3 regions of the Streptomyces sp. NPDC031274 genome follow, and region 1 is predicted to be linked to each of the others. Evidence: riboswitches for the same ligand, from Rfam matches in the RefSeq annotation. Region 1 holds a riboswitch; each other region holds the start of a gene.
The links. Region 1 has a riboswitch for S-adenosylmethionine ahead of thrC (threonine synthase). Riboswitches for the same ligand answer to the same signal wherever they lie in the genome.
Positions count from the first base shown of each region.

Region 1 (7,971 bases):
TTGACCGTGTAGGTCAGGGTGCCGCCCGGCTTCACCTTCTTGGGGCTCGCCGTCTTCGTCACCTCCAGGTCGGGGACCGGGACGGAGAGCGCGAGGGCCGAGGGGACGTAGGTGTCGCCCTTCGTGGAGAAGCTCAGCGTCGTGGAGGTCGAGCCGACCGGGATCGGTTCGGCGGCGGCCGGGGCGCGGGAGTTGCCGCCGGTGACGTCGAACTCCTTGGCGTCGATGGACAGGTTGTTGGTCATCCTCGGGTCGAGGGCGCCGTCGTCCTCGCTGATGAAGAAGTTGTTGGTGTTGCCCGTGTGCGCCTCGGTGATGTTCTGGCCGCCCACCGCGAAACGGTCGCCGGGGGTGTTCCAGTCGCCCTCGTACGCGGTGACGCTCGCGCGCGGCTTGCCGTCCGTGCGGTAGAAGCCGTCGACCTCGACGCTGGTGGCGGGCGAGGTGGAGCGCTGGAGGACGTGGCCGCCGTAGACGTAGACGTTGCGGCGGTCGGGCGCGTACTGCTCGTCGGGGGCGTCGTACTTGTAGACGACGGTCAGGGACCAGCCCGCGACGCAGCCCTTGCCGGTGGGCGCCCAGATGTCGCCGACCGCGACCGGCAGGGGCGTTCCGTCGCCGGTGATGCCGTTGAAGAGGCCCGTGATGTCGGCCTCGCCGGTGTAGTAGTGCGGGCCGTTGGCCGACGCCGGGTCCCCGACCAGGTTCGCCGGGGTCACCTTCGAGGGGGTGGCGCCGGCCACGCTGACCGAGGGCACCGCGTCGAGCGGGTCGCCGGGCGAGGGCTCCACATCGGCGCCGGAGATGTCGCAGCGCTTGAGCCGGGCGCCGCTCGGGCCCTTGTACGTGCCGTCGTTGCCGCCGAAGAAGAGGCGCGCGTACGCGACCTTCGCGCCGGGCGGGATCGCGACCCGGCCGGTGCTCGATCCGTGGTCGGGGTCCATGCCCGCGGTGTTGATCCGCCGCATGACGAAGGTGTTGTTGTTGTCGCGGCCCTCGCCCTCCGCGGCGGTGGCACAGCGCGCCGCCATGTCCGCGGGCGTCGTCGGGCAGCCCATGACCGTGTTGCCGATGGTCTTGAAGTCGCCGTAGAGCGATTCGTCGTAGCGCTTGGCGAAGGGATCGATCACGTCCGCGGCGGCCGGTACCACGGCTGCCGCGCTCAGCGCCCCTGCCGCGAGACCGGCCGTGGCCATGGCCACGCCACCGACGCGTCGCGCGCTTCCCATGAACTGTCTGACCCGCATAAGGACCCACATAAGTGGGAAATGTAGACAAAATGCCCGGTCTTGGGTGGTTACGCCACGCGGCGGGCCGTGTACTCCGCGATGCCGGACATCGGCGGACGCTCCTCCGTGTCCACCGAATGGGTCCGCGGTTCGAACCCGTGCTCGCCCCGCTCGAACTGGGTGAGCTCGGGGCGTACGTGATGCCCGAGCGCGAGCCTGACCTGCGCCGTCCGGTAGATCGCCGCCGCCATCCTGCCGAGCGCCTGCCCGTCCTGGTGCCGGTGCTTGCGCACGCCGACGTCGACCTGCGCGAGCGCGTCAAGGCCCACGGTGTGCAGCGCGTCGACGAGCAGGCCGAGCTCCACCCCGTATCCGACGGGGAACGGCAGCCGCTCCAAGAGAGACCTGCGCGCCGCGTACTCGCCGCCCAACGGCTGGACGAACCCGGCCAGTTGAGGCCAGTGCATGTTGAGCAGCGGGCGCGCCATCAGCTCGGTGACCCGGCCGCCCTGACCCGCGGCCCCGGCGAGCGGGCGGTCGTACATCGCCTTCACGAAGTGCACGTCGGGCTCGGTCAGGAGCGGGCCCACGATCCCGGTGACGAAGTCCGCCGAGAACTCCTTCAGGTCCGCGTCGACGAACGCGACGATGTCACCGCCTGTCACCAGGAGCGAGCGCCACAGGACCTCGCCCTTGCCGGGCACGGCCGGGATGCGCGGCAGGATCTCGTCCCGGTGCACGACCCGAGCGCCCGCGTCGCGCGCGACCTCGGCCGTGCGGTCCCGCGAGCCGGAGTCGATCACCACGAGCTCGTCGACGAGGGCGGCCTTCTCGATCAGCTCGCGGCGGATCACGGCGACGATCCCGCCGACCGTCTCCTCCTCGTCGAGCGCGGGCAGGACGACGCTCACCGAGGCTCCCGACGCCCGTTTGGCGGCGACGAGCGCGCTGAGCGGACGGTCGGCAACGGACCAGGAACGCCTGGTCAGCCAGCGCTCGGCCTCTTCCAGCACGGGTGGTTCCTCCTGTGTGTGGCCTACATGTGATCCATCTCGCGGTGCGGACGACTATCTCAAGGGTCCAGGCCGTCGGTTACAGTCTTGAACAACGCGGATGACCATCGCATGTCGGGGGTCGACGCGTCACAAATGCCCCGGGCCCCTGAAGCCCGGCGCCATACCGCTCATCCAGAGGGGCAGAGGGATACGGCCCGTTGAAGCCCCGGCAACCATCCCGCCGACCGCGCACGCGAGGTCTCGGCGGGGAAGGTGCCAATTCCGTCTCGCGGTGAGATTCGCCGCGGGGAAGATGAGGAGAAAGGGCCTCGCCTCCATGGCTGCGCAGACTGTCGGAACATTCGACACCACCCCCTCCACCACCACAGGTTCCGTGGATCTCGGCCCCGCGTCCGGCCTCTCGTGCCGCGAGTGCGGTGAGCTCTACGCCCTCGGCCCGATCTTCGCCTGCCAGGCCTGTTTCGGCCCGCTCGAAGTCGCGTACGACCTGCCGACCGGCGACCCCGAGGCGCTGCGGAGGCAGATCGAGTCCGGCCCCGCCAACATCTGGCGCTACGCCCCGCTGCTGCCCGTCCCCGCGGACGTCGCCGAGAAGCCGAACATCAACCCCGGCTGGACCCAGCTCGTCAAGGCCGACAACCTCGCCCGTGAGCTCGGCGTCGAGCAGGGCAAGCTCTTCGTCAAGGACGACTCCGGGAACCCGACGCACTCCTTCAAGGACCGCGTCGTCGCGCAGGCCATCGAGGCGGCGCGCGCCTTCGGCTTCACCACCCTCTCCTGCTCCTCCACCGGCAACCTCGCCGGTGCCGTGGGTGCCGCCGCGGCCCGCGCCGGCTTCCGCTCGTGCGTGTTCATCCCGCACGACCTGGAGCAGGGCAAGGTCGTCATGGCCGCGGTCTACGGCGGCGAGCTCGTCGGCATCGAGGGCAACTACGACGACGTGAACCGCTTCTGCTCCGAGCTCATCGGCGACCCGCTGGGCGAGGGCTGGGGCTTCGTCAACGTGAACCTGCGGCCGTACTACGGCGAGGGCTCCAAGACCCTCGCGTACGAGATCTGTGAGCAGCTCGGCTGGCAGCTGCCCGACCAGCTGGTCATCCCGATCGCGTCGGGCTCGCAGCTCACGAAGATCGACAAGGGCCTCAAGGAGCTCACCAAGCTGGGCCTCGTCGAGGACAAGCCCTACAAGATCTTCGGTGCGCAGGCCGAGGGCTGCTCGCCGGTGTCGACCGCCTTCAAGGCCGGGCACGACGTCGTACGCCCTCAGAAGCCGGACACCATCGCCAAGTCCCTCGCCATCGGCAACCCTGCCGACGGGCCGTACGTCCTGGACATCGCCCGTCGCACGGGCGGCGCGGTGGAGGACGTGAACGACGAGCAGGTCGTGGACGCGATCAAGCTGCTTGCGCGGACCGAGGGGATCTTCGCGGAGACCGCCGGTGGCGTGACGGTCGGCGTCACGAAGAAGCTTCTTGAGGCGGGGCTCATCGACCCCACTCTCACCACGGTCGTGTTGAACACGGGTGACGGCCTCAAGACCCTCGACGCTGTTGCCGAGACGTCTCAGGCGACTGCGACGATCAAGCCCAGCCTCGACGCGTTTCGCGCCGCGGGTCTTGCCGATTAATCGCCGTAGGGCCTGATCGCCGTCGTCGAACGGCGGTCGTGGTCCGTCCTCGCGCAGTTCCTCGCGCCCCTGACGGGGCGCTTCCTCCCCGTATCAAGAGGTGAATTCCATGAGCGTCAACGTTCGCATTCCCACCATTCTTCGCACCTACACCGGCGGCAAGTCCGAGGTCGCCGCCGAGGGCGCCAACCTCTCCGAGGTCATTGCCGATCTTGAGGCCAAGCACGCCGGTATCGCGGCCCGTGTCCTTGACGACCAGGGCAAGCTGCGGCGCTTCGTGAACGTGTACGTGAACGACGACGACGTCCGTTTCGAGCAGGGCCTTGAGACCGCGACGCCGGACGGCGCCGGCGTCTCGATCATTCCCGCCGTCGCGGGCGGTTGCTGAATCCGCCTGAAAGCACGCAGCGTCACCTCTATTGCCCCCTCCGCGAGAGAAGCGGAGGGGGCAATTCCATGTGGTTGAGCGCGGTACAGTTGGGAAGCAAGCTTCGCTTTTGGCGTCGAGCGCGTAGACGAAGTCGGCCCCGGGCCGACAAGAAGTAGCCAAAGCGCCTTGCCCTTTTGAGTCTATTGCGGCATTTGCCCGGCCCGACTTGCCCTGAACTCCGGCAAATTCTCCGCATATTTCCGATCGCGCGTGCCCAGAATTCTCGTCCGATTGACCTGTTGCAGAGGGCAGTTGGGCAGATACATTCAGCGGCGGTCGACGCGTTCCGGCGCACGCCTCCACAACCCATTGGGGGGGTGAGGTCTGACCCGGGCCCGCGAAGTGCGGGTCCGTGCAAGGGCCAGTAATAGGGGAGTTAGGCATGGCTCAGGGCACCGTCAAGTGGTTCAACGCGGAGAAGGGGTACGGCTTCATCGCGGTCGACGGTGGTGCGGATGTTTTCGTCCACTACAGCGCGATTCAGATGGACGGTTACCGCACCCTTGAAGAAGGTCAGCGAGTGGAGTTCGAGATCTCGCAGGGCCAGAAGGGTCCACAGGCGGACATGGTCAAGCTCGCCGTCTGATCTCGGCGCGATCGGCCAGCGACTTAGCGAGTGACGAGGGGCCCGTATCCCGACAGGGGTACGGGCCCCTCGTGCGTACGCCCCCGGATGTGCGCCCCCCATGTGTCTGGGATCCGTGAGAGACGCTTGCACTCGTAGGGGTCGAGTGCTAATCATTGGGCTTAGCACTCTCCTAGTGAGAGTGACAGAACTTGGATCGGGTCGGTGAGGCCCGCAGGCCGGGTGGGGCAAGGAACCACACGGTTTGCAGGCCGTCCGTCGCGGGCACCGATGCGATCCGGAGCATGCCACCCCTGTCCGGGAGGACCACTTCACATGGCCAAGATCATCGCGTTCGACGAGGAGGCACGGCGCGGCCTCGAGCGCGGCATGAACCAGCTCGCCGACGCCGTCAAGGTGACCCTGGGCCCCAAGGGTCGCAACGTCGTCCTCGAGAAGAAGTGGGGTGCCCCCACGATCACCAACGATGGTGTTTCCATCGCCAAGGAGATCGAGCTCGAGGACCCGTACGAGAAGATCGGCGCCGAGCTGGTCAAGGAGGTCGCGAAGAAGACGGACGACGTCGCCGGTGACGGCACGACGACCGCGACCGTCCTGGCGCAGGCGCTGGTCCGCGAGGGCCTGCGCAACGTAGCCGCCGGTGCCAACCCGATGGCCCTCAAGCGTGGCATCGAGAAGGCCGTCGAGGCCGTCTCGGGCGCCCTGCTCGAGCAGGCCAAGGACGTGGAGACCAAGGAGCAGATCGCTTCGACCGCCTCCATCTCCGCCGCCGACACCCAGATCGGCGAGCTCATCGCCGAGGCGATGGACAAGGTCGGCAAGGAAGGCGTCATCACCGTCGAGGAGTCGCAGACCTTCGGGCTCGAGCTTGAGCTCACCGAGGGCATGCGCTTCGACAAGGGCTACATCTCGGCGTACTTCGCCACCGACATGGAGCGTATGGAGGCGTCGCTCGACGACCCGTACATCCTGATCGTCAACTCGAAGATCTCGAACGTGAAGGACCTCCTTCCGCTCCTCGAGAAGGTCATGCAGTCCGGCAAGCCGCTGCTGATCATCGCCGAGGACGTCGAGGGCGAGGCCCTGTCGACCCTGGTCGTCAACAAGATCCGTGGCACGTTCAAGTCCGTCGCCGTCAAGGCCCCGGGCTTCGGTGACCGCCGCAAGGCCATGCTCGGCGACATCGCCATCCTCACCGGTGGCACCGTCATCTCCGAGGAGGTCGGCCTCAAGCTGGAGAACGCCGGTCTCGACCTGCTCGGCCGCGCCCGCAAGGTCGTCATCACCAAGGACGAGACCACGATCGTCGACGGCTCCGGTGAGAGCGACCAGGTCCAGGGTCGCGTCAACCAGATCCGCGCCGAGATCGAGAACTCGGACAGCGACTACGACCGCGAGAAGCTGCAGGAGCGCCTGGCGAAGCTCGCCGGCGGTGTTGCGGTCATCAAGGCCGGTGCCGCGACCGAGGTGGAGCTCAAGGAGCGCAAGCACCGCATCGAGGACGCCGTTCGCAACGCGAAGGCCGCCGTCGAAGAGGGCATCGTCGCCGGTGGTGGCGTGGCCCTCATCCAGGCCGCCGCTGTCTTCGAGAAGCTTGAGCTCGAGGGCGACGAGGCCACCGGTGCCGCCGCTGTGAAGCTGGCCCTTGAGGCCCCGCTGAAGCAGATCGCGGTCAACGCCGGCCTTGAGGGCGGTGTCGTCGTCGAGAAGGTGCGCAACCTCACCGTCGGCCACGGCCTGAACGCCGCGACCGGTGAGTACGTCGACATGATCGCCGAGGGCATCCTCGACCCGGCGAAGGTCACGCGCTCTGCCCTGCAGAACGCCGCGTCGATCGCCGCGCTGTTCCTCACCACCGAGGCCGTCATCGCCGACAAGCCGGAGAAGGCGGGCGCTGCCCCGGCCGGCGGCGGCATGCCGGGCGGTGACATGGACTTCTGAGCCTCTTCGGCTCGGTAGGCCAGTCTTCACGTACCGAGGGCGGTACCCCTTCTCAGGAAGGGGTACCGCCCTCGGGCGTTGCCAGGGCATAGGCGATGCCGTCGTCGATGTCGGACTCAAGCCCCTTGCGGAAGGCGGCCTCGTACGCCGGGTCGCCGATGGCGTCGCGGATCCGGCGCTCGCAGGCCTGGCGGACGGCAACGAGATAGGGACTTCCCATCTGTGCGACGCCGCTGGAGCGCCAGAGGACATCGGAGATACCGAGCAGCCGCCCGGTCTGCTCGGGGTCGGCCATGGCCGAGGTCAGCGCGTCGATGCTCAGGGCGGCACCGAAGACGTCGCGGAACCGCCATTTGATCGGCAGGGCGTCGCGGGCGTGCCGCACGGCCGACTCCGGGTCGCCGTTGCTCAGCGCGGCCCTGGACAGCAGGTCGAAGGCGTAACTGCGCATCCACAGCTCGCCGTGCCGCTCGCACTCCTCGCGCAGGGCGTCGGCGCTCGCGGTGGCCCGGTCGAACTCGCCCAGATGGAGTCGGGCGAACGCCAGGACGCCGAGCACGAGGAGCTTGACGGCGGGGGAACCGCCGCCGCAGCCGGGCGACCCGGCCGCCGGTGCGAGCAGGACGATCGTCCGCGCGGGGCGGCCGGTCAGCGCAAGGCGGGCCCCTTCGAGGTAGAGAGCGGCGTCGGCCGCCGCCGGATCGTCGACCCGGTCCGCCAACGACGCGCAGATGTGCACCAGTTGGGTGGAGGCTTCGAGGTCGCCCTGCACGAGGGAGACCGATCCACAGGTCCACAGGGCCCAGAAGCGTTCCCGTTCGGCGCCCGGACCGGGGGTCTTGGCAAGGGCCCGCTCCAAGTAGTGACGGCCTTCGCGCTGGAAGCCGCAGCAGAACCAGAAGAACCACAGACTGCCGGTCATCTCAAGGCTGTCACGCGGGTCCGGCTCCGCGAGGCAGCTCTCCAGAGCCGCGCGGAGGTTGGCGTGCTCGGCCGTGCACCTCTCGTACCAGGCCACCTGGTCGGGGCCGGCCCACTTCCGGCCGCCGGTGCGGGCCAGCCAGCGGTAGTAGTCCCGGTGCCGCTCCGCGAGACGCTTGTCCTCGCCGAGATTGCGCAGCCACTCCTCGCCGTACTCACGG
Region 1 is NZ_JBVIHP010000020.1:26,145-34,115, forward strand. It holds gene ACZ5CR_RS28860 (DUF7927 domain-containing protein) at 1-1,229, opposite strand, end outside; gene ACZ5CR_RS28865 (glucosyl-3-phosphoglycerate synthase) at 1,298-2,242, opposite strand; SAM riboswitch class I at 2,410-2,544, shown strand; gene thrC (threonine synthase) at 2,538-3,872, shown strand; gene ACZ5CR_RS28875 (MoaD/ThiS family protein) at 3,982-4,260, shown strand; gene ACZ5CR_RS28880 (cold-shock protein) at 4,685-4,888, shown strand; gene groL (chaperonin GroEL) at 5,204-6,829, shown strand; gene ACZ5CR_RS28890 (ATP-binding protein) at 6,882-7,971, opposite strand, start outside.

Region 2 (7,971 bases), on a different contig from region 1:
CCGCCCGCAGGGCTTCCTCGCCCGCGGCGGTCACCAGCTTCACCCAGCCGGTGGGGCGCAGTACATAGGCCGCGGCCGCCACATCGAGGGGGTCCGCGGCCGGGGGTGGTGCTCCCGCGTCCAGGGCGCCGGTGAGCTCGGGCTGCGCCTCTCTGAGACGTTCGCCGATGCGCTGGCGGAAGAGCGGGTCGCTCTCCAGGGCCGTCGCCATCGCGTTGCCCGCGAACTTCGCGCGCCGGGTCGGCGTGAAGCGGGCGTACTGCCTCAACTGTGCGGGCAGTTCGCCGACCGTGAGGCCGCCGAAGCCGTCCGAGACGATCTGGACGACCCGCCGACGCACTCCGTCCGGCAGCGGACGGTCGAGCACCTCAGCGGTGCCGTCGTCCGGCTCCCCGCTCGCGCTCTCCACCATCCGTCACCCCACTAGCTGTGCGGGCCCCGCTCCCTCAGGAGCCGGCACCCGGCCTGTCCACGAGTTCCACCTGGTCCACCGCGTTGCACCAACGGCAGCGCACCGACTCGATGGTCTCACTGACCACCTCGCGTTCCTCGATGTTCGACTCACCGGCCAGGTCGAGGTGCACATATTCGACAACCTTCGAACTGCGGGTGACGTCGAAGCGCGTGAGGTTGCCGCAGAGCGCGCAGCGCCACCGGGTGGTGTCGGTCGGCAGAGGAACCGTCATCGTGGCTGTTCGCTTTCCTTCGGAATTCCATGGTGCGTGGTGCCCGTAACCCTAAGGCCTGTAAGGGTCTCCATGCGGCGGCCTCCCACGCGGCGGGGCACTCTGTACGGTTTGCTGCGCTTACGTCATGCTCTGTTCATGATCAAGACGTGGGGTACGACGGCGGTCCGGACGCTCAGGGGGCAGTCGGCCCCGGTGACGTACGGCCTGATCGCCGTCTGCTGTCTGGTGTTCCTGATCTCCCCGATGTCCGGGTTCAATCCCACGTACGGCACCGGTGACAAGCTGCTCGCCGCCCAGCAGGCCTACTTCGAGCGCTGGGGCGTGGTCCCTTCGGAGCTGTTCAGCGGAGCGCTGCGGCCCGTGCTCGCCCCGGCCACCGCGCTCTTCGTGCACGGCAGCTGGCTGCACCTCCTGGGCAACATGCTCTTCCTCTTCGTCTTCGGGGCGATGGCCGAGGAACGGATGGGGCACTGCCAGTTCGCGCTCTTCTACCTCTGCTGCGGCTATCTCGCCCTGTTCGCCTACGCGGTCGCCCACGCGGGCTCCGACCAGACCCTGGTGGGCGCGTCGGGGGCGATCTCCGCGGTGCTCGGCGCGTTCCTGCGGCTCTTCCCGAAGGCGCGGGTCACCAGCCTCTTCCCGTTCCTCTTCTTCCTGCCGCTGCGCTTCCCCGCGTGGGTGGTGCTGCCGTTCTGGGTGGCGCTGCAGTGGCTCGCGGCCCTGCAGGGCGGGCAGGGCCCCGGTGTCGCCTATCTGGCCCATATCGTGGGGTTCTCCCTGGGCTTTCTCTACGCGTGGGTGCGGTATGTCAGAAGAAACAGGCGGGCGCGGAGCGCCTCTTTGGAAGGGCGGGGGCGGGAGACGGGAGGGCTAGAGTGAAGAAGCCAGCACCCGTCATCGAGGGAGACAGTCAGCCGTGATCACCGCGATCGTGCTCATCAAGACCAGCGTGGACCGGATCCCGGAGATCGCCGAGTCGATCGCCGCCCTCGACTGCGTCAGCGAGGTCTTCTCCGTGACCGGCACGTACGACCTGATCGCGATGGTGCGTGTCGCGCACCACGACGACCTGGCCGACGTCATCCCCGGCAAGATCAGCAAGATCCCGGGTGTGGAGGGCACGGACACGCATGTCGCGTTCCGCACGTACTCCCAGCACGACCTCGAAGCGGCGTTCGCCATCGGCCTCGACTCCTGAGCCGTCGCGGGGTGCTGAACTCGCCGGGTACCGGTCCCGCCGAGTGCCGGACGGGCGTTTCCGCATCTCGGAGCCGGTCTCGCGGCGCCCGGCCCCTTTCACCGCCTCAGGCGGCCGTGGTGTCCGGCACGCAGCGGCCTTCCTCCGTGCGGTAGTTCCAGCGCGCGCCGTCCGCCACCAGCTCCCGCACGGCGCGCACGAAACGCTCCACGTGCTCGTCGGGGGTGCCCGCGCCGAAGCTCACGCGGATCGCGTTCAGCGACTTCTCGCCGGGCGCGGCCTCGGGGGCACCGCACTCGCCCTGGGTCTGCGGGTCGCTGCCGAGCAGGGTGCGCACCAGCGGGTGGGCGCAGAAGAGGCCGTCGCGTACGCCGATTCCGTACTCGGCGGAGAGCGCGGCGGCGAAGTGCGAGCTGTTCCAGCCCTCTACGACGAAGGAGATGACGCCGACGCGCGGCGCGTCGTCACCGAAGAGCGAGAGCACCTTCACGGCGGGCACATCGGCGAGGCCCTCCTTCACCTTCGCGATGAGGTGGCGCTCGCGGGCGACGAGCTCGTCGAAGCCCGCCTCGGTCAGCGCCTTGCAGGCGGAGGCGATCGAGTACACGCCGATGACGTTCGGCGAACCGGCCTCGTGCCGCGCGGCGGTGTCGTGCCACTCCACGTCCACCCCGCCGTCCGTACGCCGCGCGACCTTGCGCGAGGCGCCGCCGCCCGCGAGGTAGGGCTCGGCCGCCCGCAGCCAGTCGGAGCGGCCCGCGAGGACGCCCGAGCCGAAGGGCGCGTACAGCTTGTGACCGGAGAAGGCGACCCAGTCGACGTCGAGCTCGTCGATGGAGACGGGGTGGTGGGGCGCGAGCTGCGCGGCGTCGAGGACGATGCGGGCGCCGTGCGCGTGGGCGGCGGCGGCGAGCTCCTTCACCGGCCACAGCTCACCGGTGACGTTCGAGGCGCCGGTCACGCAGACCAGGGCGGGCCCGTGGGGGTCGCGGTCGGCGAGAGCGCGCTCCAGGGTGGCGACGGCCTGCTCGGCGGTGCGCGGGGCGTTCAGGTACGTCACGCGGGCGTCGCGCCACGGCAGGAGCGAGGCGTGGTGCTCGGTCTCGAAGACGAAGACCTGGCAGTCGGCGGGCAGGGCGGCGGCGAGCAGGTTCAGCGAGTCGGTGGTCGAGCGCGTGAAGACGACCTGGTCGTCCTCGCGGCAGCCGAGGAACTCGGCGACCGTGGCACGGCTGTTCTCGAAGAGGTCGGTGGAGAGCTGCGAGAGGTATCCGGCACCCCGGTGCACGCTGCCGTAGTACGGCGCGTACGCGGCCACGTCGTCCCACACGCGCTGCAACGCCGGAGCGCTCGCCGCGTAGTCGAGCGCCGCGTAGGTCACTTCGCCGCCGGTGACGAGCGGCACGGTGACGTCACGGCCGAGGACGGGCAGCGGCTCGGCACAGACGGATCGGTCGGCGACAGCGGTGGGGACAGACATGGCGAACTCCCGTGGGAAGGCAGGCGAGTTCACTGCGAGGGCGCACGTACGGCGCTGCAGTGATGAAAGAAAAGGGGGGTGCGGAAAAGGGGCCGGAAAGCCCTATCGCATTCGCTTGCTCACGAGACTGCTCCCTTGAGGACCAGGACCCCAGGGGTATGACACTCATCGAGTGCGCAGGGGTCCGCGCTTGCCATACGCCTTGCTGCGTACGGCCTGGTCTTCACCCGGGGCACCCCGCCACGGACGGAGGGTTGCCGGACAGCGAGCCGGGGCCTAATCGCTGTCACTCATGACCTGCGCAGCATCTTGCCACACGATCTTCCCGGTGCACACCGCAGTCCGCGATACGGACTGCGGTGTGCGCCACACTCACGCCACGCTCACCTGTTGCTGGCCGCCACCCAGCGCTCCAGGGACTTCTTCGCGGCCCCGGAGTCGATCGACTCCGCCGCCCTGGCGATACCGGCGCCGATCTGCTCCACGAGGGTCCCCTCGCCCGGCGAGAGGGCCACCAGGGCCGCCGCCGTGTTGAGCAGCACGGCGTCCCGCACAGGGCCGCTCTCACCGTCCAGGAGGCGCAGCGCCACCTCGGCGTTGTACGAGGCGTCAGCGCCCCGCAGCGCCTCCACGGGGACCAGGTCGATGCCGACGTCCCGCGGGTCGAAGGCCTCCTCCCGCACGACGCCGTCCCGCACGACCCAGACCCGCGACGTCGCCGTGGTCGTCAGCTCGTCGAGCCCGTCGTCGCCGCGGAAGACGAGGGACGAGTGCCCGCGCTCGGCGAAGACCCCGGCCACGATGGGCGCCATCCGCGCGTCGGCGACCCCGACCGCCTGGGCCCGCACCTTGGCGGGATTGGTGAGCGGACCCAGGGCGTTGAAGACGGTCCTGATCCCCAGCTGGCTGCGCGCCCCACCGGCGTGTCGCAGGGCCGGGTGGAACTTCACGGCGAAACAGAAGGTGATCCCGGCTTCCTCGGCCACCTCGACGACCCGCTTCAGCGGAAGCTCCAGATTCACCCCGAGCTTCTCCAGGACGTCGGAGGCGCCCGAGGCACTGGAGGCGGCGCGGTTGCCGTGCTTGACGACCTTCGCACCCGCGCCGGCGGCCACGATCGCGGACATCGTGGAGATGTTGACGGTCTTGGCCCCGTCGCCGCCGGTGCCGACGATGTCGACCGTCTGGCCCGGCACCTCGATCACATTGGCGTGTTCGTACATCGTGCGTACGAGGCCGGAGATCTCCTCCACGGTCTCGCCCTTGGCGCGCAGCGCGACCACGAAGCCCGCGATCTGCGCGTCGGACGCCTCACCGCGCATGATGCGGTCCATGGCCCACGCCGTGTCATCGGTGCTCTGGTCGCGTCCCTCAAGAAGACCGTTCAGCACACCGGGCCAGGAACGGGCCGCCGCGGTGTTGCCTCCTGCGGGGGTCACAGCGCTCATCTGCCGCTCCTGGGTTCGTATAGGCGTAGGACAGGAACACCTTATCCAGCCCTGGGGACGGCAAAGAGCCCCGTCCATGCACTGGATGCAGGGGACGGGGCTCTCGCCGTGGCGACCTTGTGGTCAGTACCTCAGTACTTCAATGCCGCAGAGCGTCAGGGGATCAGTGGTGGCCGTGGCCGCTCGTGATCTCCTTGTACTCCTCGGTGGTGGGCTTGGGGATCTGGTTGTCCTCCCCGTAGTAGCCCTTGGAGAGCTTGGCCCGGAGCTTCTGCGGCCCGCTCACCTTGCGCTCGACACCGTTCTCGTCGACCGCGGGGCCGATCTCGACCGGCGCGTACTGCTCGTGCGCGGTGAGCGTGTGCAGCTGCTCCTGGTTGAGCGGCTCGTGGACCTCGATGAACTCACCGTGCGGCAGGCGCTTGATGATGCCCGACTCGCGGCCGTGCAGGACCTTGTCCTTGTCGCGCCGCTGCAGACCCAGGCAGATCCGCTTGGTGGCGATGAAGGCGAGGACCGGTGCCACGAAGAAGGCAATGCGCACGAACCAGGTGATCGAGTTGATCGACAGGTGGAAGTGCGTGGCCCAGAGGTCGTTTCCACCACCGACGAGCAGCACGAAGTACCAGGTGATCCATGCGACACCGAAGGCCGTACGGGTCGGGACGTTGCGCGGGCGGTCCAGGATGTGGTGCTCGCGCTTGTCGCCGGTGACCCAGGACTCGATGAACGGATAGACCGCGATCGCGACCAGGACCAGCGGGAAGATGATCAGCGGGATGAACACACCCAGGACGAGCGTGTGACCCCAGGCGTTGATCTCCCAGCCCGGCATGACACGGATCAGACCCTCGGAGAAGCCCATGTACCAGTCGGGCTGGGCTCCGGTGGAGACCTGGTCCGGCCGGTAGGGGCCGATCCCCCAGATCGGGTTGATCGTGGCGATCGCAGAGACGGCGACGATGACACCGAAGACCAGGAAGAAGAAGCCTCCGGCCTTCGCCATGTAGACGGGCAGCAGCGGCATGCCGACGACGTTGTTGTTCGTCTTGCCGGGACCCGCGAACTGCGTGTGCTTGTGGTAGAAGACCAGGATCAGGTGCGCCACCACGAGGCCGAGCATGATGCCCGGCAGCAGCAGGATGTGCACCGAGTAGAACCGGGCCACGAAGTCGCCGCCGGGGAACTCCCCGCCGAACAGGAACATCGAGAGGTACGTGCCCACGATCGGCACGGACAGGATCGCGCCCTGCATGAAGCGCACACCGGTACCGGAGAGCAAGTCGTCAGGGAGCGAGTAACCGGTGAAGCCGGTGAACATGCCCAGGACGAACAGCAGGAAGCCGAAGACCCAGTTGACCTCGCGCGGCTTGCGGAAGGCACCCGTGAAGAAGACGCGCATCATGTGCACGAACATCGCCGCGAGGAAGATCAGCGCCGCCCAGTGGTGGATCTGCCGGATCAGCAGACCACCGCGCACATCGAAGCTGATGTGCATGGTCGAGTTGAACGCCTCGGACATCAGCTGGCCCTGCAGCGGGATGTAGCTGCCGTGGTACTCCACCTCGTTCATCGACGGGTGGAAGAACAGGGTCAGGTACACACCCGTGAGGATGATGATGATGAAGCTGTAGAGGCAGATCTCACCGAGCATGAAGGACCAGTGGTCCGGGAAGATCTTGCGCATGTTGGCCTTGGCCAGGGAGTAGATCCCCAGGCGGCCGTCGGCCCAGTCGGCGACCCGCTCACCGGCGGGCGCCTCCTTCTTACGGTTGTCGTTCGCCGTAGTGCTCATCCGCGCTCCCAGAATGCAGGACCGACGGGCTCGGCGAAGTCGCCGAGCGCCTCGAGGTAGCCCTCTTCGTTCACGGCGATGCGCAGCTGCGGCAGCGCGTGACCGGCCGGGCCGAAGATCACTCGGGCACCGTCGGAGAGGTCGAAGGTGGACTGGTGGCACGGGCAGAGGACGTGGTGCGTCTGCTGCTCGTACAGGGAGATCGGGCAACCGACGTGGGTGCAGATCTTCGAGTAGGCGACGACACCTTCGTGCGACCACTCGAGCTCTTGCTTGTCCTTGATGTCCGCCGGCTGAATCCGGACGATCATCAGGGCCGCCTTGGCGATCTCCTTCTGGAAGTCGTGATCGTGCTCCTCCAGGCCCTCGGGCTTGGCGAAGGTCAGCGAGCCGACCTGGACGTCCGACGGACGCAGCGGCTCGTTCGTGTTCATGTTCACGAGCAGCTTGCCCTTGGACCACAGCGTGTGCCGCAGCTTGTCCTCGGGCAGCGGACCGAGGTCACGCAGCAGGACGACGCCGGAGAGCGGCACCATGGCGAGCGCGCCGAACATCGTGTTGCGGATCAGCTTGCGCCGGCCGAACTGCGACTCCGCGGCACCGGCCTTGAAGTCGGCCATGACCTTGGCCTTGACCTCGGGCTCGGCCTCGATCGGGTGTCGCTCGTCGGCGACCTCCACGTCGGACATCAGGGTGCGGGCCCAGTGGACCGCGCCCGCGCCGATGCAGAAGAGCGCCACGCCCAGGGTCATGCCCAGGGAGAAGTTCAGCGCACTGATGTGGCCGATCGGGAAGATGTAGACGCGCTTGTCGACCGGGAAGGCCACGTACGAGGCGATGAAGCCGATCGTGGCCAGCATCGACAGCGTGAACAGGAAGGCGACCGCACGCTCGGAACGCCTGGCGGCCCGCTCGTCGATGTCCTGGACACGATGCTCGTGGGGCGGAAGCCCCGGGTCGGCGAACGGGTTCTCGTCCGCTACCGCCACCGAGCCGTGCTCGGTCTCCTGCACGCTGGGCAGGTTCTCTTCTGGATTCTCTTTGCTACTCATGACTTCTTGGCCTTTGCGGTCCGAGCGGCGACCCACACGGCGACCGCGATCAGCGTGCCGAGACCGAAGATCCAGCCGAACAGGCCTTCACTGACCGGACCCAGGCCACCCAGCTTGAGACCGCCAGGGCTCTCGGTCTGTTCGCCGTTGACCGCGTCGAGGTACGCGATGATGTCCTTCTTGTTCTTCTCCGGCATCGTCGTGTCGGGGAAGGACGGCATGTTCTGCGGGCCGGTCTGCATGGCCTCGTAGATGTGCTTCGGGGAGACATCCTCCAACGAAGGGGCGAACTTGCCCTTCGTCAACGCG
Region 2 is NZ_JBVIHP010000012.1:224,496-232,466, reverse strand. It holds gene ACZ5CR_RS21070 (NYN domain-containing protein) at 1-412, opposite strand, end outside; gene ACZ5CR_RS21065 (hypothetical protein) at 447-686, opposite strand; gene ACZ5CR_RS21060 (rhomboid family intramembrane serine protease) at 825-1,568, shown strand; gene ACZ5CR_RS21055 (Lrp/AsnC family transcriptional regulator) at 1,606-1,887, shown strand; gene ACZ5CR_RS21050 (aminotransferase class V-fold PLP-dependent enzyme) at 1,994-3,367, opposite strand; SAM riboswitch class IV at 3,549-3,665, opposite strand; gene trpD (anthranilate phosphoribosyltransferase) at 3,751-4,815, opposite strand; gene qcrB (cytochrome bc1 complex cytochrome b subunit) at 4,979-6,610, opposite strand; gene qcrA (cytochrome bc1 complex Rieske iron-sulfur subunit) at 6,607-7,662, opposite strand; gene qcrC (cytochrome bc1 complex diheme cytochrome c subunit) at 7,659-7,971, opposite strand, start outside.
Region 2: it holds a riboswitch for S-adenosylmethionine, as region 1 does, so the genes downstream of both, ACZ5CR_RS21050 (aminotransferase class V-fold PLP-dependent enzyme) here and thrC (threonine synthase) in region 1, are expected to answer to the same signal.

Region 3 (7,971 bases), on a different contig from region 1:
CAACTCGTCCGCCCCAGTGGCTTCTTGGAGCTGTTCCAGGAGATCCGCCACGCGTCCGGGAGAACCCGTGAACTGGGTCTCGGTGCGGTCCTGGACCAGTGCCCGGTCCGCGTCGGTCCAGTTGTGGCGGCGCGCCTCTTCCGGCGTCGGGTACTGGATGGCGCCCTCGGCCGTGCGGATGCTGCGGACCCATGGGCCGTAACCCGCGGCGAGTTCGCGTGCTGTCTCGTCGTCCTCGGCGACGACGACGTCCGCGGAGACGCTGACATAGGGCTTGTCGAGTACGTCGGAGGGCTTGAACGCGGCGCGGTAGCCCTCCGCGGCCTCGAGCACCGTGCCAGGACTGACGTGGTAGTTCGCGGCGAAGGGCAGGCCGCCCCGACCGGCGACGTCCGCACTCTGGCCGCCGCTGCTGCCCAGGATCCACACCTGGATGTCGGCGCCCTCACCGGGCACGACATGCGCTTCGATGCCGTCGTCGGAGCGATATGTTCCGGCGAGAAGCGCCAGGATGTCGTCGACCTGCTCCCCGTAGTCCTGCGCCTCGGCGTGCGGCTGCTGGAGCAGCTTGCGCTGGAGGGCGACGCGGGGTGAGCCGAGCAGGTGCTCGTAGGAGAAGCGTGCCGGGATCCGCAGCCCGTTGGGGGCACGGCCGTCGACGACGGGGGTGGCGGTCGGCGGCGCGGCGGCGGGCGTTCCGGGCGGTCGGCCGCCTGAGCGGCCGAGGCCCAGGTCGAGGCGCCCGGGATGCAGCGCGTCGATCAGGCCGAACTCCTCGACCGTGGAGAGCGCGGTGCGGTGACCGAGCTGCACTGCTCCCGCCCCGAGCCGGATCGTCGAGGTCGCGGCGGCGGTCAGGGCGAGGACGACCGCGGGTGAGGTGCCCGCCACACCCGGGTTGAGGTGGTGCTCGGCGAACCAGTAGCGGGCGTACCCGAAACGCTCGGTCTGCCGGGCCAGGTCGATGGAGTTGCGCAGCGCCACGGTCGCGGAGGAGCCGGACGAGATCGGTACCAGGTCGAGGACGCTGAGCGGGATGTCTGACATGGGCGGTGATCCTCCTCAGTGGTCGGCCGACGCGGGCACGGGTGTGGGTACGGAAGCGGGTTGGGGGAAGCGCACCCCGGCGTCCGCGTCGGCGTCGGGGTGAGCCAGGCCGAGGTGGTCGCGCAGGGTGGTGCCCTCGTACTCCGTGCGGAAGACGCCGCGTTCCTGGAGCAGCGGGACCACGGTGTCGGCGAAGGCGTCGAGGCCGCCGGGGGTGATGTGCGGAACGAGGATGAAGCCGTCGCTCGCGTCGGCCTGGACGAAGGAGTTGATCGTCTCGGCGACGGTGGCCGGGGAGCCGACGAAGGACTGACGGCTGCCGGTCTCGATGACGAGGTCACGGATGGACCACTTGTTCGCGGCCGCGAGCTCGCGCCACTCCCGAGCGGTGGCCAGCGGGTCGCGGTACATCCGCACCTGGGCACGCCCGCGGGCGATGGTGTGCTCGCCGACGTCCGGGTCGATGTCGGGCAGCGGGCCCTCCGGGTCGTACGCGGAGAGGTCGCGGTTCCAGACGAACTCCAGGTGCTTGATCGCCGTGGCGCCGCTGACCTGTCGGCGCCGCACCTCACGGGAGAGCTCCTCCGCCTCGGCATCCGTGTCCCCGAGGACGAAGGTCGCCGCGGGCAGGATGAGCAGCTGGTCGTGGGTGCGGCCGTGGCGGGCCAGGCGGCCCTTGACGTCCGTGTAGAACGCCTGCCCTTCCTTGAGCGTGCTGTACCGGCTGAAGATCGCGTCCGCGCCTTCGGCGGCGAACTCGCGCCCCTCCTCCGAGTCACCGGCCTGGAAGATGACAGGTCGGCCCTGTGGACTGCGCGGGACGTTGAACTGCCCCTGGATGTCGAAGTGTTGCCCCTGATGGACGAAGGCGCCCGCCTTGGCGTCACTCAGGAACGTGCCGGCCTCCTGGTCGGCGACGATCTCGTCCCCGCGCCAGGAGTCGAAGAGCTCGCCCGCCGTGCTGAGGAATTCCTTCGCCCTGGAGTACCGCTCCTCCTGCGGCAGGAACCCGCCGCGCCGGAAGTTCTCGCCGGTGAAGGCGTCCCAGGAGGTCACGACGTTCCAGGCGGCGCGCCCGCCCGAGAGGTGGTCGAGGCTGGCGAACTGGCGGGCCACCTCGTACGGCTCGTTGAAGGTGGAGTTGATGGTGCCCGTCAGGCCGAGGCGTTCGGTGACGGCGGCGAGCGCGGTGAGCACGGTGAACGTGTCGGGGCGCCCGACGACGTCCAAGTCGTATATCTTCCCGCCCTGTTCGCGAAGCCGCAGCCCCTCGGCGAGGAAGAGGAAGTCGAATTTGGCGCGCTCGGCGGTCCGTGCGAAGTGCGCGAAGGAGCTGAACTCGATGTGACTCCCGGCCTCGGGGTCGCTCCATACGGTGGTGTTGTTGACGCCGGGGAAGTGTGCCGCGAGGTGGATCTGCTTGAGCGGCTTGTCCGGTGACTTGCTCATGTCGGGTTCCTTCCGGCTCAGGCGGTGGCGGCGGCGTAGCGGCTTGCGGGGCGGGCGAGGCCGAGGAGACCGCGCAGGGTGTCGGCTTCGTACGCGTGCCTGAAGGCGCCGCGGCGCTGGAGTTCTGGCACCAGGCCCCGGGTGATCGCCGGGAGGTCGTGGCCGACGACGGCGGGGCGCAGCCGGAACCCGGTGAGTCCGGACTGACTCAACTCCAGGAGCAAGTCGGCCAGTTGGGCGGGCGTGCCGGTGAACACACGTGCGTCGCTGGTGTACGGGTGTCCCGCGAGGGCGTCCAGACGCTCCCTGCGGGCCACGGCGGCGGCCGGATCGTCGTCGAGGAACACCACCAGGTCGCCGAAGAGGTGGAGGGGCTCGTCGGCCCGCCCGGCAGCTTCCTGTTCGCCGCGGACCGCCGTGACGATGTCGCGTGCGTGCCCGGCGTCGCGCGGGGTGACGTATCCGATGTCGGCGGAGCGGCCGAGCAGCCGGAACGGGGCCTCGGTCGGGGTCTCGTGGGCGAGCGCGCTGACGACGGGACGGCCCTGCGGTGGCCGTGGGGTGATCGAGGGGCCCTTGACGCTGAAGTGCTTGCCCTCGAAGTCGATGTAGTGCAGCTTGTCGCGGTCGACGAAGCGGCCGGTGGCGACGTCCCTGATCTCCGCGTCGTCCTCCCAGCTGTCCCAGAGCCGACGCACGGCTTCGACGTAGTCGGCCACCTCGTCGAAGAGGTCGAGGGTCAGTTCCCGTACGTCCGGCCTGCCGAGGTCCTCGACGGCATCGAGGGCGGGAAGCGTGCGGCGCCCGAAGTGCGCGGCCTCGTTACGGCGTGCTGACACCTGCACCCGTACGCCCGCGCGGCCCGTGCTGACGTAGTCGAGCGTGGCGATCGCCTTGGATGTGTGGAAGGGCTCCGTGTGCGTGGCCACCACCGTCGGCACGAGTCCGATGTAGCTGGTCAGCGGGGCGACACGGGCGGCGATGAGGACGGCGTCGAGCCGCCCGCGTACCTGATCCGTGCGTCCGTCGGGCTCGGTGAAGTGGGACGACTGGAGCCCGAGCCCGTCCTCGATCGTCACGAAGTCGAGCAGGCCGTGTTCGGCCTCGGTGACCAGATCGGCCCAGTACCGGGCGGTGAGCAACTCCCCCGGGCGGGCGACCGGTTCGCGCCAGGCGGCCGGGTGCCAGCCCGCGCCGTCGAGCGCGACGGCGAGGTGCAGCGCGGCGGCAGAGTCGGCAGAAGAAGCGGAGGAATGAGGCGAATGGGGCAACGAAGGTGATGACGACACGAAAGGTGTGCCTTCCTGATCGACCGTGCGACCGTACGAGAACACCGGCCCCTCGGATCCGAGGGTGCGGCGGCGGGGTGACGGGTCAGGAACGACAGAGCGCGCCGGCGACACGCTGCAGATCGATGTGCGGCCGGGAGTACAGATGCACCTGGCGGCTCGGGGCGATCACCATGACGCGCGGGGCGGGCGCGGGCGGCACGGGCGACAGGGGCGGTACGGCTGACACAGCTGGCACGTCCGTCACCTCCGCCCCTTCCGACTCGGCGGGCCTGGAGCCTCGCCGGTCTCGCGCTTGCGGAACCCTGGACGGGCACCGCCTGGTCCTCACCTGGAGCACCCCGCCGCGTGGGAGGGTTGCCGGTCAGCAAGCCAGGGCTTGACGCTGACACTCGTAACCTGCTCGGGACGTTACGTGAGGTCGTAGCGGTGCGCAATGCCCGTGGATCATGGGCGTTCTCACAGCGTCGTACATGCCTCGTCGCCTGTCTCCGTCAAGTCAACCACCGGACCACTCCTTCTGTTCCTGGTGCGGGCCTTCTTGACGGAGACAGGCACCCGGACTCAAACTTCCGGGGACGGTCACGATTGTCAGCGCCCGCCCGGCAGGGTTCCTGCCCGAGCGGGTCATCGGCCCCGGCCCGCTGGCGGGCAACCCTTCCTCCGCGACGGGGTGCCCCGGGTGACGACCGGGTCCCGCCGTGGCGGCGGGGCAAGCGCGGCCCCGGGTACGACGGGCCTCGACGGCAGGGCTGGTGGACATGTCCAGGGCGGTCGGTGAGGGGAACAGCATCCAGCGGCCTCCCCTGTCCGCGCCCCGGCCCCGCCCTCGCTTCCTGACCAGACGCCTTCACATCGATCTGCTGCGCGTGTGCAGCGCCTCGGTGCCAGCTGTCTGACGTCCGCGCAGCGTCCACACACCAGCGACGCCTCCGGACAAGAAGCCTCATCACTGCGGCCCTCTGCGGCCACGGATCCCCCTCTCCCCCGCTGTGCCACCGGCCCCGCGCGTGCCGCCGCCGGTCGGCGCCCCTCCCCTCCCTGGAGAGCCATGCCCGAGATCACGTCGCACCGTTCCCGTACTGTTTCCCGCCCTGCTTCCCACCCGACTTCCCCCGCGGATTCATGCTCTCCGCGCGACACCGGCCCACGCGACACCGGCCCACGCTTCGCCCGTCCCGCGCCGATCCGCAGCCGCATCGGCGACGACGTGGCGGGCGGCTTCTACCCGGCGCCCCACCGCTACCACCTGTATCTCTCGGCAGAATGTCCGGACTCCTTGCGCGTCTCGATCACCCTCGACCTGCTCGGGCTCAGGGAGTCGGTCACCACCACCCTCCTGGCACCGCACACCACTGCGGCGCTCGACTCGCTGCACCGCTGTTACGAGGCCACCGAGCACCACTTCGAAGGGCCGCTGACCGTTCCGGCCCTGTGCGACCGGTGGAGCGGTCACGTCGTCAGCAACCACACGCCGGACATCCTGCGCGACCTGGCCTGCCGCCTTGCCGCACACGGCAGTGGCCCGCTGCCCGTCCTGCGCCGACCGGCCCTGGCAGCACGGATCGACACCTGGCACGAGCTGCTCGCCGGGCCGCTCACCCCCGCGACACTGGACAGGATCGACTGCCGTCTTGCCGCCCACTCCTACCTCGTGGGCGACGAACTCACGGCAGCGGACGTGGACTTGTGGGCGAGGCTCGTCCACCTCACCCCGGATGCGGCTGAGGCGGCCCGCTCCCGCCCCCACGTGCGCGCCTATGTGCGCCGCCTGGACGACCACCCGGCCTTCTGTGCCAACCACCCCCATCACCTCGTGTAAGAAGCCTCCTTCGCCGTGCGCACCACCTTCCTGCCGTCACCCGCGCCCAGTCGGCCGGCACCCACCCAGGAGTCCACGGTGGCCTGGACATGCTGGACCAACGCGCTCTTGTTCCTGAAGGGAGCGGCCGACCAGATCTCGTCGAGGAGGGTCGTGCCGTCGGCCCCTGTCCCCGTCGGGTTGGCGACGCCGGAGTCGATCGTGCCGAAGACCACCTTGGGTTCGGACCGCTGGAAGTAGGCGTGCGTCGGGTCTTCCGTGCCTTCGAAGAAGGGCGCGAGGGGGATGCCGTCGAGTGTGTAGTGGAGCGGTTCGCCGGCTATCGGCTCGAGGTTGGGGAGCAGGTCGCCGGAGAGTGCGGCGTTTCCGTGGAGAGCGAACCGGAAGTAGGTCTTCGCGCTGTCGCGGGCCACGAGATGGACCGGTCCGTAGAACAGGGCCTGGACTTCCGGCTTGTCGGGGGTCTTCTCCACCCGTAGCCGGAAGGGGAGGGAAACCCGGACGGTGTCGCCGTCCCGCCATGTGCGGGACAGGGAGCAGTAGCTGCCGGGCGCCGGATCGGCCTTCACCTTCTTGCCGTTGACGGTCACGGTGAAGCCGCTCCCCGCCCAGGCCGGTACGCGCAGCCGTAGATCGAAGGCGGCCCTGGATCCCCGGACCGTGAGCGTCGTGCCCTGTTCCCTCGGGTAGTCGGTGGTCTGTGTGACCGTGACGCCCTTCTCCTTCCAGGTCAGCGTGGAGGGGCTGTAGAGGTTGACGTACAGGGCGGAGCCGTCGGCCTTTTGGAAGTAGACGGAGTCCTGGTACTTGGTGGCGCTCTCCATGCCCGTGCCCTCGCAGCAGGTCGTGCCCGCCTTGGGCGTGTAGTCACGCACGTGGCCCGGCAGCAGACCGATGAAGTACGTGACGAGGGGCTTCTCCGCGTCGGCCTTGTCCTGCTTCGAACCGAGGACCTGGTTGTACAGGGCCCGCTCGTAGTAGTCCATGTACGCGGGGTCCTGCTCGTGGAGGAACAGCGCCCGGCTCAGCTTGAGCAGGTTGTGCGCGCAGCAGGTTTCGGCGGTGGTGTCGCTGAGCGTTCCGGCGATGACACCGGGAGCCTTCCAGAACTCGCCGGTGCTCGTGCCGCCGATGCCGTACATACGGGTCGGTACGACCATGCCCCAGAAGTTCTTGGCGGCGGTGAGGTAGCGGCGCTCCGCCGTCTCGTCGTAGAGCCGCAGCAGGCCCGTGAAGATGGGGATGTGCTGGTTGGCGTGCAGCCCGTCGAGGGTGTCGTCGCCCGCGGCGCACGCGTCGATGAGCCTGTCGAGGTCGAAGAGGCGGGCCAGGGCGAGGTGTTCGGCCTGGCCGGTGATGGCGTACAGATCGCAGATCGCCTCCACGATGCCGCCGAACTCCCCACTGGAGAAGATGCCCCACATGCGTTGCAGGGTGCTCCCGTGCAGCTTGGACAGGCGCGCGTGCATCCAGTCGCACATGCCCGACGCGAGGTCGAGCGCTCGTTCGTCGCCCGTGTACAGGTAGGCGTCGAGGACACCGCGCAGGATCTTGTGCGCCGTGTAGTACGGCGCCCACACCTTGGTGTAGTCGCCGCTCGTCATCGACTCCAGGGCGATGAACTGCGTCTCCGGGTACGCCGCGAGGAACCCCGGATGGCTCGGCCCGCCCCAGGTGCGGCGCAAGGTGGCGTGTCGGCCGTGGCCAGAACTGTCGGCGAAGGAGTCGCCGCTGGTCTCGTCGAAGGCGTACGCCGCCAAGTCCCCCGCACCGGCCGGTGAACCGGCGGCGGGCGCGTCCTGGAGCCCCGAGATCTCCGCGGCGGTCAGGGCCCGCGACCAGAAGTTGACCTCGTCGAACGCGCCGGCGAAGACCGGGTCGGCCGCGTAGTGGGAGCGGCCGAGCCAGTTGTTCTTCAGGGAGCCGAGCGCGGCCGGATCAAGGGTCATCGAGGTGTTCGCCGCGACCGCACGGCCGTTGACGTAGAGCGTGCCGGTGGCGCCCTCGATCGTCACCGCCACGTGGCTCCATTCGTTCAGGGCCAGTGGCTCGGTGCCGTTGACGCCCTGCTCGCCGCCGGGCCCGTTCGCCGTGATGGCGAAGCGCGGGACTCCATCCGCGGTGCGGGCGGCCAGGTAGAGGTAGCGGCTCGTGTCGTTGCCGCAGTCGAGGATCCGGGTCCAGTCGGCGTCGTGGGTCGGCTTCACCCAGGCCGAGAGGGTCACGTCCGTGGCGCCGCCGAGGACATCGGCCGGGAGATCCACGTACTGGTGCGAGCCCCTTACGTTCTCCGCGGCCGTACCGAACTTACCGGGAACCCTGAGGACGCTCGGGTCGCGGCGGAGCGCCTCCCTGACCTCAGTC
Region 3 is NZ_JBVIHP010000010.1:93,005-100,975, reverse strand. It holds gene ACZ5CR_RS18010 (LLM class flavin-dependent oxidoreductase) at 1-1,047, opposite strand, end outside; gene ACZ5CR_RS18005 (NtaA/DmoA family FMN-dependent monooxygenase) at 1,063-2,496, opposite strand; gene ACZ5CR_RS18000 (LLM class flavin-dependent oxidoreductase) at 2,514-3,767, opposite strand; gene ACZ5CR_RS17995 (putative leader peptide) at 3,871-4,023, opposite strand; SAM riboswitch class IV at 4,072-4,185, opposite strand; SAM riboswitch class IV at 4,366-4,510, shown strand; gene ACZ5CR_RS17990 (glutathione S-transferase family protein) at 4,837-5,607, shown strand; gene ACZ5CR_RS17985 (beta-L-arabinofuranosidase domain-containing protein) at 5,595-7,971, opposite strand, start outside.
Region 3: it holds a riboswitch for S-adenosylmethionine, as region 1 does, so the genes downstream of both, ACZ5CR_RS17995 (putative leader peptide) here and thrC (threonine synthase) in region 1, are expected to answer to the same signal.